4 regions of the Enterobacter sp. Taxon_2 genome follow, and region 4 is predicted to be linked to each of the others. Evidence: predicted binding sites of a transcription regulator. Region 4 holds the regulator's gene; each other region holds the start of a gene.
What was found. Region 4 encodes CRP, which controls carbon source genes, mostly activating them, when cyclic AMP is high. Its sites were predicted from a motif close to ATGTGANNNNNNTCACAT; they were not measured.
Positions count from the first base shown of each region.

Region 1 (3,656 bases), 2.2 Mb from region 4:
CGTGATTGGGCTGCTCTCGGCGATCCTGATGCCGGAAGTGCGCGACCGTGATTTGAGCGCGGCGCAAGACGCAGCGGAGTCCTCACCAGAAGAGCGTGTGGGTTACGGCGCGATCTCCTCGCGGCGCTAATGGTTTATATCTTGAGTGACTTATCACACAACTTTATATTTATGTCACACCACATGAGCAAAAGTTAATATAAATCAAAATCTCAAACGTCAGTATCAGTATGGTTGATGGCAGTTATTTTTTTACCCCAACTACCATTCTAGTTGGTGTAGTCAGCAGGCGCAGCCGCTTCAGAAGGAGCGGCAGCGAACCACAGCTTTCTAATTAACGAGTCTTAATCATGGAAAATACCTTATTACAGGCCAACGCGACGCTGCCTCAGTACGATCGCGACAGCCTTAAAGCACGCATCGTTCATTTAGGCTTTGGCGCATTTCACCGGGCGCATCAGGCAGTGTATGCCGATATCCTCGCCGCTGATCACGGCAGCGACTGGGGTTACTGTGAGGTTAACCTGATTGGCGGCGAGCAGCAGATTGCCGATCTGAACGCGCAGGATAATCTCTATACCGTGGCGGAGATGTCTGCCGATGCGTGGACCTCCCGCGTGGTGGGCGTGGTCAAAAAGGCCCTCCATGCGCAGGTAGACGGGCTGGAGACGGTGCTGGCAGCGCTGTGTGAACCGCAGGTGGCGATTGTCTCGCTGACCATCACCGAGAAAGGCTACTGCCACTCACCGGCGACCGGGCAACTGATGCTCGATCACCCGTTTATCGTCGCCGACCTGCAAAACCCGCACCAGCCGAAATCTGCGCCGGGTGTAATCGTGGAAGCGCTGGCGCGTCGCAAAGCGGCGGGTCTGCCGGCGTTTAGCGTGATGTCCTGTGACAACATGCCGGAGAACGGCCACGTGATGCGCAATGTCACCTGCGCGTATGCCCGTGCGGTAGACGGTGAGCTGGCGGACTGGATCGAGGCTAACGTCACCTTCCCGTCAACCATGGTGGATCGCATCGTGCCCGCGGTCACCCCCGAAACGCTGGATAAAATTGAACGGCTGACCGGCGTTCGCGATCCGGCGGCAGTAGCCTGTGAACCGTTCCGTCAGTGGGTGATCGAAGATAACTTTGTTGCGGGCCGTCCGGAATGGGAAAAAGCTGGCGCCGAGCTGGTGTCGGACGTGATCCCGTTTGAAGAGATGAAGCTGCGCATGCTCAACGGCAGCCACTCGTTCCTGGCGTATCTGGGCTATCTGGCTGGATACCAGCATATCAACGACTGTATGGAAGATAAGAACTACCGCCTCGCCGCGCACGCGCTGATGCTTGACGAGCAGGCGCCTACGCTGAAGGTCAAAGGCGTTGATTTAGGTCGTTATGCCGATCTCCTGATTGCCCGCTACAGCAACCCGGCCCTGCGCCATCGGACCTGGCAAATTGCGATGGACGGCAGCCAGAAGCTCCCACAGCGTATGCTGGATTCCGTGCGCTGGCACCTGGTGCATCAGAAACCTTTCCCACTTCTGGCGCTGGGCGTGGCAGGGTGGATGCGCTATGTCGGCGGCGTGGACGAGCAGGGTAACGCTATTGACGTGAGCGATCCGCAGCTGGCGGTGATTCAGGCGGCGGTGAAGGGCAGTGCGGAAGGGGAAAGCCGGGTCAAGGCGCTGCTCGGCATCGAAGCCATCTTCGGCAAAGAGTTACCGCGTGAAGCCGTCTTTGTTGATGCGGTGATGACCGCGTACCGGACGCTGCTGCAACAGGGCGCGAAAGCGACCATGGCCCAATACGTCTCTCAACGGTAATTCAGCACATGCCGCCGTTCGCGGCGGCATGTCTGCGCACAGCTTAGTGCATCCCCAGGCGAATCAGCTCAATCGGCTCGAACTTACCTTCGCATCCTTCCACTTCAACCGTTTTGCTGCGGCGCACCTGCGCGGCATCCAGCCCGTCGCTGTGGATCGCTTTAATCACGCCAGTTTTGCCCGTGCCGCTAATCATGACGCGGCTGCCGGTGGTGATTGCATTGCGGTTACGGTCGTATGTCATCATGGTATTTTCTCCTCTCTAACCTGTTCGTTACGGCGCTATTTCAGGGTTGCCGTTCACGGAGCATATAAATACGCCTGTCTGCATCACATGTTTTTGTTTTTGATCAAACTCACACTTTTTTCTTTATTGTGTTGGGCACTGACGGTTCACGACAGCAATTTACAAAGCAGACCGTTATTTTCATTAATTGATAGTTTCGAAAGGGAAGCGTTGAGGGTTGGTTTATATTCCCGGTGCCATTCTGGGTACAGGAAATAACCCTTTCATTGGAATAAGGAGTCAGGCTTATGTATAAGAAGATTTTGATGCCTGTTGATGTGTTTGAAATGGATTTGAGCGACAAAGCGGTTCGCCACGCGGCAAACCTTGCAAAGGCAGAGGGCGCCTCGATTACCCTGGTCAATATTCTGCCGGCCAGCAGTCGGTCCCTGCTGCGCGGATTTAACGCCGATATTAAAAAGTTCGAAGAATATATGACTGAAGAATCCGGGAAGAAAATGAACGCGTTAAAAAGACTGTTCGATATCTCGCCGGAGAAAATTGACACCCTGGTTCGCTTTGGCAACGTCCGCGATGAAATTATCAGGCTGAGCAAGGAAGGGGAATATGACGTGATTGTCATCGGGTCGAAAAATCCGGGCATCACCACCCATCTGCTGGGATCAAATGCGGAATCTATCCTGCGCTACGCCACAATTCCGGTGTTAGTCGTTCGCTAAACCCATCGCCGCGTCCGAAAGGGGGCGGCGTAAAATTACTCTTCGCTAAACCACTCGCTATTTTCCTGACGAATCAACTGCACGGATTCGCTGATTTCCTGCAGATGCAGCGTCATCGCTTTTTCCACAGCGTCCGCATCGCGTTTTTCCAGCGCGCTGAAAATATCATGATGCTGTCGGAGCAACATTTCCGGCGGGGAGACGTGATCGAGGCTCATGTAGCGCACGCGGTCAATGGTGGCCTTGATGTTCTCGATGGTGTCCCAGGCAAGCTGGCAATCGGCTATCTGCGCCAGTTTCTGGTGGAATTCATCATCAAGCTGGAAGAAGTCATTCAGCTGCTTACGGTCAATCGCAATCCGCTGCTGATGCAGGTTCTGCTCCAGCAGGTAACACTGGTTGTCGTTGATGAGCGTTGCGGCACGGCGCGCCACCGCGCACTCAATGGCCTGGCGAACGAAACAGCCGTTGCGCACCTGAGAGAGTGAAATTTTGTTCACGTAGCTGCCGCGCTGCGGGCGGATCTGAATCAGACCGTTTTCCGCAAGCTTAATAAACGCTTCACGCACCGGCTGACGGGAAACGTCAAACCGCACGGAGACCTCTTTTTCTGAAAGCGGCGTTCCCGGTGGGATCAGACAATGGACAATATCACGTCGCAAAATGCGATAGATTTGCTGGTTTACGGGCTGGGTGGGATTGAGTTGCGATTCAGCGGCCATGAGTTGTCATTTCTCAGAGAGTTAGCCCGAACATACTACCATTCTTTTATAATCCGAAACAGACCCGGCCCGCAGGCCGGGAAGGGTAGATTTAGCCACGATGGACGCTAAGTCCGGCAAAACTCTGGCTGACTGGCATCATTTCTACGGTATT
Region 1 is NZ_CM178024.1:2,204,592-2,208,247, forward strand. Features, by position in the region: gene AC4IC4_RS10475 (MFS transporter) at 1-130, shown strand, start outside; gene AC4IC4_RS10480 (mannitol dehydrogenase family protein) at 351-1,814, shown strand; gene ydfZ (putative selenium delivery protein YdfZ) at 1,858-2,061, opposite strand; gene AC4IC4_RS10490 (universal stress protein) at 2,349-2,780, shown strand; gene AC4IC4_RS10495 (GntR family transcriptional regulator) at 2,816-3,502, opposite strand; gene ydfG (bifunctional NADP-dependent 3-hydroxy acid dehydrogenase/3-hydroxypropionate dehydrogenase YdfG) at 3,594-3,656, opposite strand, start outside.
Region 1: a site for CRP is predicted at 2,159-2,176, ahead of ydfZ (putative selenium delivery protein YdfZ). Genes of this name have one in related genera too.

Region 2 (3,656 bases), 200 kb from region 4:
ATGGCCTGATAGACCAGGTCCGGGTTGACGCCCGCTTTGGTTGCCAGCGTCAGCGCTTCGGACATGGCGGCAATGTTCAGCGCCACAATCACCTGGTTTGCCAGCTTGGTCACGTTACCCGCCCCGATATCCCCGGTATGCACCACGGAGCCCGCCATCGCTTTCATCAGGTCGTAAAATTTATCGAAAATAGCTTTATCGCCGCCGACCATCACCGACAGCGTACCGTCTATCGCTTTCGGCTCACCGCCGCTGACCGGCGCGTCCAGCATATCGACGCCCTTTGCTTTTAGCGCCTCGCTGATTTCACGACTTGCGAGCGGCGCAATAGAGCTCATATCAATCAGCACCAGGCCCGGCTTCGCGCCGTCGATAATGCCGTTTTCACCCAGCGCAACCTCTTTAACATGCGGTGAGTTTGGCAGCATGGTGATGATGACGTCGCACTGCTCAGCAATCGCTTTGGCTGTCGTGGCCGTTTCTGCGCCCGCCGCCATCACCTCCGCCACGGCCTGTGGATTATGATCGGATACCACCAGCGAGTAACCCGCTTTGATGAGGTTCTTACTCATTGGTTTACCCATGATCCCCAGGCCAATAAAACCCACTTTCAGCGTCATAATCTGTATCCTCAATGATGGTTATTTTTTAAAAGCGTCCGCTAATTTCTGCGTGGCCGAGCGGAATACGCCGAGGTCGCTGCCGACGGCAACAAACGTGGCTCCCCACTCCAGATAGCGACGGGCGTCCGCCTCAACCGGCGCCAGAATGCCGCACGGTTTGCCGTGTGCTTTGGCGCGGGCAAAGATGTGCTGGATCGCGCGCTGTACGTCAGGGTGGCTGGCGTTGCCCAGATGGCCAAAGGCGGCAGCCAGATCGCTTGGGCCGACGAAGATACCGTCCACGCCGTTTGTGGCGGCAATCGCGTCGACGTTATCAACGCCCTGCTGGCTCTCGATCTGAACCAGAATGGTGATGTTGCTGTTGGACTGCGCGAAATAGTCCGGCACGATGCCAAACATATTGGCGCGGTGCGAAACGGAGACGCCGCGGATCCCTTCCGGGGGGTAGCGCGTTGACGCAACGGCCAGCGCCGCTTGTTCTTCCGTCTCCACAAACGGGATCAGAAAGTTGTAGAAGCCGATATCCAGCAGACGCTTGATAATCACCGGCTCGTTGGTGGGTACACGCACCACCGGGGCGCTGTGGATGCCTTTCAGCGCCATCAGCTGCGGAATAAACGTGCTGATATCGTTCGGCGCATGTTCGCCGTCCAGCACCAGCCAGTCGAAACCGGCCAGGCCCAGCACTTCGGTGCTGATTGGGTTTGCCAGCGCGGACCAACAGCCAATCTGAATCTGGTGCGCCGCGAGGGCCGCTTTAAATTTATTCGGGAAGATATCGTTACTCATCGTATTTACCTTTTTATTCCGCAGCCTTTTCCAGCGTCATTTTATTTATTCATTCAGACACCGTGTCAGCATGATATTTATTATTCTGACGTATTCTGGCGTGATAAAATCGTCATTCAGTATAAGACGCCATCCGCGACCGCACATTGTTTTAATGCTCAGGTATTACGGCATATTTTGATAAAAATTTTTGCATATGCACAAAGCACTGGGCGCTAATGCACAGAATCAAGGATTACGGGTTCGGGAGCGATCGAGATCACATTTTAATATCCCCTATGCTGACATGCTTTATTTCTGAAAGCCGCGTATTTATTTCTACCATTAGAAAATTGGCTGAATTTATTATCAGACACTTTGCTGGAGAATAGTGAACAATGGCCGACATTGAAATTCGACAGGCATCGCCGACGGCGTTTTATATCAAAGTACACGACATCGATAATGTGGCGATTATTGTCAACGACAATGGCTTAAAAGCGGGCACTCGATTCCCGGACGGGCTGGAACTGATTGAGCATATTCCACAGGGACATAAAGTCGCCCTGGTGGATATCCCTGCTAATAGCGAAATCGTACGTTACGGTGAAGTCATCGGCTATGCCGTTCGCGCTATACCACAGGGTAGCTGGGTTGAGGAGTCGCTGGTGGCACTTCCAGAAGCGCCGCCGCTGAACACGCTTCCGCTGGCAACCCGCGTGCCGGAACCGCTTCCTCCGCTGGAGGGCTATACCTTCGAAGGCTACCGCAATGCGGACGGCAGCGTCGGCACCAAAAATCTGCTCGGTATTACCACCAGCGTGCACTGCGTGGCGGGCGTAGTGGATTACGTGGTGAAAATCATCGAACGCGATCTGCTGCCAAAATACCCGAACGTCGACGGTGTGGTGGGCCTGAACCACCTCTACGGCTGCGGCGTGGCGATTAACGCGCCCGCTGCCGTGGTGCCTATCCGGACCATCCACAATATCGCCCTCAACCCGAACTTTGGCGGCGAGGTGATGGTCATCGGCCTCGGCTGTGAAAAATTGCAGCCAGAACGCCTGCTGCAGGGTACTGAGGATGTCAAAGCCATCCCGGCAGACGAGGCCAGCATCGTGCGCCTGCAGGACGAACGCCACATTGGTTTCCGCTCAATGGTCGATGACATTCTGCAGGTGGCAGAGCGACATCTGGACAAACTCAACCGCCGCCAGCGCGAAACGTGTCCGGCCTCGGAACTGGTCGTGGGCACCCAATGCGGCGGCAGCGATGCCTTCTCCGGCGTGACGGCCAACCCGGCGGTAGGCTATGCGTCCGATCTGCTTGTTCGCTGCGGCGCCACGGTGATGTTCTCCGAGGTGACCGAAGTGCGTGACGCCATCCATCTGCTTACGCCACGCGCCGTTAATGAAGAGGTCGGCAAGCGCCTGCTTGAGGAGATGGCCTGGTACGATAGCTATCTCGATATGGGCAAAACCGACCGCAGCGCCAACCCGTCTCCGGGGAACAAAAAAGGCGGCCTGGCGAACGTGGTGGAAAAAGCCCTTGGCTCCATTGCCAAATCCGGTCAGAGCGCCATTGCAGAAGTGCTCTCTCCGGGCCAGCGCCCGACGAAACGCGGCCTGATTTACGCGGCAACGCCGGCCAGCGATTTTGTCTGCGGCACGCAGCAGGTGGCATCCGGCATTACGGTACAGGTCTTTACCACCGGGCGCGGCACGCCGTACGGCCTGATGGCGGTGCCGGTGATTAAGATGGCGACCCGCACCGAGCTGGCAAACCGCTGGTATGACTTAATGGATATCAACGCGGGCACTATCGCCACCGGAGAAGAGAGTATTGAGGACGTGGGCTGGAAACTGTTCCACTTCATTCTGGATGTCGCCAGCGGACGGAAGAAAACCTTTTCGGATCAGTGGGGATTGCATAATCAGCTGGCGGTGTTTAACCCGGCACCGGTGACGTGACTTCCCGTCACCCAGCCCTCTCCCCCAGGGGAGAGGGTAAAAAACCTTAAACCAACACCACCTCAATCCCGCTCTTTCGCAGCCCTTCCAGGCTCTCCGCCGGAATGCCTTCATCGACAATAATCATATCAATCCGTTGTGTATCAATGATTTTATGCAGGCTCGAGCGGTTAAATTTGCTGGAGTCCGTCACCACAATAATGCGTTCTGCCACCTCGCACATTTTGCGATTCAGACGGGCTTCGTCTTCGTTGTGCGTGCTCACGCCGCGGTCGAGATCGATGGCGTCAACGCC
Region 2 is NZ_CM178024.1:4,217,318-4,220,973, forward strand. Features, by position in the region: gene garR (2-hydroxy-3-oxopropionate reductase) at 1-620, opposite strand, end outside; gene garL (2-dehydro-3-deoxyglucarate aldolase) at 642-1,412, opposite strand; gene garD (galactarate dehydratase) at 1,790-3,361, shown strand; gene AC4IC4_RS20035 (DeoR family transcriptional regulator) at 3,408-3,656, opposite strand, start outside.
Region 2: a site for CRP is predicted at 1,660-1,677, ahead of garD (galactarate dehydratase). Genes of this name have one in related genera too.

Region 3 (3,656 bases), 2.0 Mb from region 4:
CTTCTTTCTCCCATTCGCTGCCCGGCAGTGCCAGCAGCGTTTCGCGCAGGTGCGCACCCATGCTGTTATTCGCCAGCCAAAGATCTTCAGCAGGGTAGATGTCGGACATGCCCGGAACAATAATGCGGCACGCGTAGACGCCAAGATGCTCGTAATCGGCAATGTACACTTCCTGATCTTCCGCATTGAAGATCGCCATCAGCGTAGCGAACTCTTCTTCCGTGGTTCCGGCAAAGCTCCAGTCCACGAACGGATAGTCGGCGTCCTGCTTGAACATATCCCAGGAAATTAAGCCGCTGGAATCGATGAAGTGGGTTTCAAGGTTGGTATGCTCGGCCACTTCTTCGTCGTCAAACGTTGGCGGCGTAAACACGTCGAGATCTTTCAGGCTACGGCCCTGCAGCAGCTCGGTAACGGTACGCTCCAGCGCCACGCCGAAGTCCGGGTGCGCGCCGAAGGAGGCGAAGCAGGTGCCGTTGGTTGGGTTAAACAGCACGACGCAGATGACCGGGTACTTACCGCCCAGAGAGCCGTCATAGGCAAAGATTGGGAAACCTTCTGCTTCCAGCTTGGCGATGGACTCCACTACGCCCGGGTAGCGTGCCAGCACGTCTGCCGGAATTTCAGGCAGGCTGATGGATTCAGCGATGATGCGGTTTTTGATGTGACGTTCAAAGACTTCAGACAGACCCTGCACGCGCGCTTCATTGCGGGTATTACCGGCGGACATACCGTTGGACACATACAGGTTGCCGACGATGTTCATCGGGATATAGACGGTCTGCTCGTCAGACTGACGGGTAAACGGCAGGGCGCAGATACCGCGATCCTCGTTACCGGACTGCAGATCGATCAGCATGCTGGCGGTCAGTTCGTTGTCCGGATCGTAGAAGGCACGCAGGCGAGCGTCGAGAATACCTTTCGGCAGTTCGTCATCTTCGGTCAACGGGAACCATTTTTCATTTGGATAGTGAACGAACGGGCCGTTAGCGATGGTCTCGCCCAGCCAGAAGTCAGCGAAGAAATAGTTGGTGGACAGACGCTCAAAATACTCACCCAGCGCAGAGGCCAGTGCCGCTTTTTTTGTCGCGCCTTTACCGTTGGTAAAGCACAGGGCACACTCTTTGTCGCGAATATGCACGGACCAGACATGAGGCACCGGATTGAGCCAGGAGGCTTCTTCGATGTTAAAACCCAGGTCGGTCAGTTTCTGCTGGAAGCGAGCGATGGAATCTTCCAGGGCGGCGTCTTTGCCGGGGATAAACGTTTGAGTCATGGCGGTCACTTTTATCGTACGTAAAGCGCGCAATGATACGGGTTTTGCGTGACGGGTGCTATCTTCGGCGAAAATAAATGGCTGGACTATGCTTAGTGGCAGTAACTGACTGTTAAGGCATAGAAAAATGAAAGCATTTGATCTCCAGCGGATGGCGTTTGATAAAGTTCCTCCTGAATTTCTGGGCGAAGTGGCGCTGCGCAGCCTGTATACCTTCGTACTTGTCTTCCTGTTTCTTAAAATCACCGGTCGTCGCGGCGTAAGGCAGATGTCGCTCTTTGAGGTGTTGATTATTCTGACGCTGGGTTCCGCGGCGGGGGACGTCGCCTTCTATGATGATGTGCCGATGGTGCCGGTGTTTATCGTTTTTGTCTCACTGGCGCTACTTTACCGTCTTGTCATGTGGCTGATGTCGAAAAGTGAAAAGCTGGAAGATCTGCTTGAAGGGAAGCCGGTCGTTATCGTCGAGGACGGACAGCTGGCCTGGGAAAATGTACAAAGCGCCAATATGACCGAGTTTGAGTTCTTTATGGAGCTACGCCTGAACAGCGTTGAACAGCTCGGGCAGGTGCGTCTGGCGATCATGGAAACCAACGGGCAGATCAGCGTTTATTACTATTCTGACGACGAGGTGAAGCCGGGACTGTGTATCCTGCCGGATATGCTGGTCGAGCGTTTCAGAACCGTACCTGAGTCAGGCGAGTATGCCTGCGTGAGATGTAGCCATGTCGTCGCGATGCAGCCGGGGGATCGTCAATTATGCCCCCGCTGTGCAAATCCGGAATGGACGAAGGTTAGCCGGGCCAAACGCATCACCTGACAGCCATTTTGTCGGTTTTGTCTTAACGAGGCGGCAGATTGTTTTGTGTGACGTGGGGCACATTTCACGGGTCATAAGTTTTAGACATTGCGGCGCGTGTCACTGAATGATAAAACCGATATCCACAGTTATAACTTATGGCTTTTAGCGTGGTGAGGGGAAATGGCTCAAGTCTTTAATTTCAGTTCAGGTCCGGCAATGTTACCGGCAGACGTGCTTAAACAGGCTCAACAGGAACTTTGTGACTGGAACGGTCTCGGTACGTCGGTGATGGAAATCAGCCACCGGGGTAAAGAGTTTATTCAGGTGGCAGAAGAGGCAGAAAAGGATTTTCGCGATCTGCTGAATATTCCCTCGAACTACAAAGTATTGTTCTGTCACGGCGGTGGACGCGGCCAGTTTGCGGGTATTCCGCTGAATATCCTCGGTGACAAAACGACGGCTGACTACGTTGATGCGGGTTACTGGGCAGCAAGCGCCATTAAAGAAGCGTATAAATACTGCACGCCGAATGTGATCGACGCCAAAGTGACCGTTGACGGTCTCCGCGCTGTGAAGCCAATGCGCGAGTGGCAGCTTTCTGATAATGCAGCGTATCTGCACTACTGCCCGAACGAAACCATTGACGGGATTGCCATCGACGAGACGCCAGACTTCGGCAGCGATGTCGTGGTTGCCGCCGACTTCTCCTCCAGCATTCTGTCTGCCCCAATTGATGTCAGCCGCTACGGCGTTATCTATGCGGGCGCGCAGAAAAATATCGGTCCGGCCGGTTTGACTATCGTCGTCGTGCGTGAAGATCTGCTGGGTAAAGCACATAAATCCTGCCCGTCGATTCTTGATTACACCGTGCTGAACGACAACGATTCTATGTTCAACACCCCACCGACGTTTGCCTGGTACCTCTCCGGCCTGGTCTTCAAATGGCTGAAGCAAAACGGCGGCGTGGCGCAGATGGACAAAGTAAATCAGCAGAAAGCTGAACTGCTGTATGGCGTGATCGACAAGAGCGATTTCTACCGCAACGATGTAGCGAACGCTAACCGTTCCCGCATGAACGTACCGTTCCAGCTGGCGGACAGCAACCTGGACAAAGTGTTCCTGGAAGAGTCCTTCGCGGCAGGTCTGCATGCGCTCAAAGGTCACCGTGTCGTTGGCGGCATGCGTGCCTCCATCTATAACGCGATGCCGCTGGAAGGCGTTAAAGCCCTGACGGATTTCATGATCGACTTCGAACGTCGTCACGGTTAATTTGCTGTTTTTCACCCCCGCAGCGCCCCTGCGGGGTTTTTATTATGTTGAGTTGAGAGTTTAGTTTTCATGGAATCCCTGACGTTACAACCTATCGCGCGGGTAGATGGCACCATTAATCTGCCTGGTTCAAAAAGTGTCTCGAACCGCGCTCTGCTGCTGGCAGCTCTGGCAAACGGCACCACCGTCCTTACAAACCTGCTGGACAGCGATGACGTGCGCCATATGCTCAATGCGCTGAAAGCGTTGGGCGTTCATTACACTCTCTCCGACGATCGTACCCGCTGCGAAGTGACCGGCAACGGCGGC
Region 3 is NZ_CM178024.1:1,562,185-1,565,840, forward strand. Features, by position in the region: gene ycaO (30S ribosomal protein S12 methylthiotransferase accessory factor YcaO) at 1-1,276, opposite strand, end outside; gene AC4IC4_RS07280 (DUF421 domain-containing protein) at 1,404-2,096, shown strand; gene serC (3-phosphoserine/phosphohydroxythreonine transaminase) at 2,259-3,347, shown strand; gene aroA (3-phosphoshikimate 1-carboxyvinyltransferase) at 3,417-3,656, shown strand, end outside.
Region 3: a site for CRP is predicted at 2,142-2,159, ahead of serC (3-phosphoserine/phosphohydroxythreonine transaminase). Genes of this name have one in related genera too.

Region 4 (3,656 bases):
ACGCGCGACATGAGCGAGCGCGGCCATTCACGAGAGGCGGTGATGGACTCGGTGGTGCGCTCCATGGAAGATTACATCAACTTCCTGACGCCGCAGTTCTCCCGTACCCATATTAACTTCCAGCGGGTGCCGACGGTGGACACCTCCAACCCGTTTGCCGCCAAAAGCATCCCGTCTCTGGATGAGAGCTTTGTGGTGATCCATTTCCGCAATCTCGAAGGCATTGATTACCCCTGGCTACTGGCCATGCTGCAGGGCTCGTTTATTTCGCACATGAATACGTTAGTCGTGCCGGGCGGAAAAATGGGGCTGGCGATGGAGCTCATCATGACGCCGCTGGTGGAGCGACTGATGGAGGGGAAGCAGATTGCGTGAGTTGTTTTGCCCGGTGGCGCTGCGCTTACCGGGCCTACGGTCATGCTTTAGTAGGGCGGGTCAGCGAAGCGCCACCCGCCAAAAGATTAAGCCTCGATCACTTCATACGAATGCGTGATTTTTACCGCTTTCTCCAGCATTAACGCCACAGAGCAGTACTTCTCCGCAGACAGGTCCACCGCACGCGAGACCGCTGCGTCTTTCAACTCTTTACCGGTGACCACAAAGTGCAGATTAATATGGGTGAACAAGCGTGGCGCCTCTTCGCGACGTTCTGACGTGAGTTTAACCTCACAATCCGTCACGTCATGACGACCTTTTTGCAGAATCGACACCACGTCAATGGCGCTGCATCCCCCTGCCGCCATCAGCACCATTTCCATTGGGCTTGGCGCTTTATCGCCGGAGTTACCGTCCATCAAAATCTGGTGTCCTGACGCGGACTCGCCCAGGAACGTTAAACCTTCAACCCATTTCACGCGCGCTTGCATATTCTTAAACTCCAACGTTGCATTTTTGGTGACAGATTACGCGTGCGTTACATTTCTCGCAATGGAAGGCGACCTGCATCATGCTGAAGCGAGACACCAGGAGACACGCGGCGAAAGCTATGCTAAAACACTCTGGATGCTACAGTAATACATTGACGTTACACATGTATGCAGAGGACATCAAACTTTACTGGCTGCGAAACGTTACGGTAGCCGACTTCCCAGGGTATGGGTAAGAATTCGATTGCAACCCCAGAGTCCGGATGCATCTGATGACTCTGGTGACAGCTTATAACAGAGGATAACAGCGCATGGTGCTTGGCAAACCGCAAACAGACCCGACTCTCGAATGGTTCTTGTCTCATTGCCACATTCATAAGTACCCATCAAAGAGCACGCTGATTCACCAGGGTGAAAAAGCGGAAACGTTGTATTACATCGTTAAAGGCTCGGTGGCAGTGCTGATCAAAGATGAAGAAGGGAAAGAGATGATCCTTTCTTATCTGAACCAGGGCGATTTCATCGGTGAACTGGGCCTGTTTGAAGAGGGCCAGGAACGTAGCGCCTGGGTTCGTGCAAAGACAGCATGTGAAGTGGCTGAAATTTCTTACAAGAAGTTCCGTCAGCTGATTCAGGTTAACCCTGACATCCTGATGCGTCTTTCTTCCCAGATGGCGCGCCGTCTGCAGGTCACCTCAGAGAAAGTGGGCAACCTCGCCTTCCTGGACGTGACTGGCCGTATCGCACAGACCCTGCTGAACCTGGCGAAACAGCCAGACGCCATGACCCACCCGGACGGCATGCAAATTAAAATTACCCGTCAGGAAATTGGTCAGATCGTCGGTTGCTCCCGTGAAACAGTGGGCCGTATCCTGAAAATGCTGGAAGATCAAAACCTGATCTCTGCCCACGGTAAAACCATCGTGGTTTACGGAACGCGTTAATTCCGCTTAAACGGCGTGCCATCGCAAGGTGTCACGCCGTTTTTGTCTCTACTCTCCATGTGGCGCAGGCTGATCTATCACCCGGAAGTTAACTACGCACTGCGACAAACGCTGGTGTTGTGTCTTCCCGTGGCCATAGGCCTGATCCTCGGACATCTTCAGCAAGGTCTGCTGTTTTCCCTCGTGCCTGCCTGCTGCAACATCGCCGGTCTGGACACGCCGCATAAGCGCTTTTTCAAACGCCTGATTATCGGCGGCTGCCTGTTTGCGGGCTGTAGCCTCGCCGTACAGCTGTTACTGGCTCGTGATATCCCGCTGCCGCTGATCCTGACCGTGCTGGCGATGACCCTCGGCGTCACGGCGGAAATCAGTTCGCTGCACGCCCGCCTGCTTCCCGCGTCGCTGATTGCGGCCATCTTCACGCTGAGCCTCGCCGGGAATATGCCGGTGTGGGAGCCGCTGCTGATCTACGCCCTGGGGACATTATGGTACGGCCTGTTTAACTGGTTCTGGTTCTGGCTGTGGCGGGAGCAGCCGCTGCGTGAATCCCTGAGCCTGCTCTATGTGCAGCTTGCGGATTACTGCGAAGCCAAATACACCCTGCTGACCCAGCATACCGATCCGGAAAAATCCTTACCGCCCCTGCTGACGCGCCAGCAGAAGGTGGTGGATCTGATAAGCCAGTGCTATCAGCAGCTGCATATGCTCGCCGCCAACAAGAACCACGAGTACAAACGGCTGCTGCGCACCTTCCAGGTCGGGCTGGATCTGCAGGAGCATATCTCCGTGAGCCTGCACCACCCGCAGGAGGTGCAAAAGCTGGTCGAGCGCAGCCACGCCGAAGCGGTGATCCGCTGGAACGCGCAGACGGTGTCCGCACGCCTGCGCGTTCTGGCCGATGATATTCTCTATCACCGCTACCCGACGCGCTTTAACATGGACAAACAGCTGGGCGCGCTGGAGAAAATCGCTCGTCAGCATCCGGATAACCCCGTCGGCCAGTTTGCCGCCTGGCACTTCAGCCGTATCGCCCGCGTGTTGCGCACGCAGCGCCCGCTTTATCCCCGCGACCTGATGGCGGATAAGCAGAAACGGCTGCCGCTATTGCCCGCGCTCAAAAGCTATCTTTCTCTTAAATCGTCCGCCCTGCGCAACGCCGCACGAATTAGCGTGATGCTCAGTACCGCCAGCCTGATGGGCATGGCGCTGCATCTGCCGAAACCCTACTGGATATTAATGACCGTGCTGTTTGTCACTCAGAACGGCTACGGCGCCACGCGGGTGCGTATTCTGCATCGGGCGGGCGGCACCATGGCCGGGCTGATCATCGCGGGCGTGACGCTGCACTTCCACGTGCCGGAAGGCTATACCCTGGCAGGCATGCTGGCGATCACGCTGGTAAGCTACCTGATTATCCGCAAAAACTACGGCTGGGCGATGGTGGGCTTTACGGTGACGGCGGTATATACCCTGCAGCTGCTCACGCTCAATGGCGAACAGTTTATTGTCGCCAGGCTGATTGATACCCTGATCGGCTGCCTGATTGCTTTTGGCGGCATGGTCTGGCTGTGGCCGCAGTGGCAAAGTGGACTGCTGCGCCAGAACGCCCACGACGCGCTGGAAGCCGACCAGCAGGCCATTCGCCTGATCCTGAGCGACGACCCGCAGCCGTCGCCGCTGGCTTATCAGCGCATGAAGGTCAACCAGGCGCACAACGCCCTGTTCAACTCACTCAACCAGGCAATGCAGGAGCCGGGCTTTAATTCGCACTATCTGGCAGACATGAAGCTGTGGGTGACGCACAGCCAGTTTATCGTCGAGCACATTAACGCCATGACCACGCTGG
Region 4 is NZ_CM178024.1:4,421,664-4,425,319, forward strand. Features, by position in the region: gene AC4IC4_RS21125 (phosphoribulokinase) at 1-375, shown strand, start outside; gene AC4IC4_RS21130 (OsmC family protein) at 462-866, opposite strand; gene crp (cAMP-activated global transcriptional regulator CRP) at 1,178-1,810, shown strand; gene AC4IC4_RS21140 (YccS/YhfK family putative transporter) at 1,868-3,656, shown strand, end outside.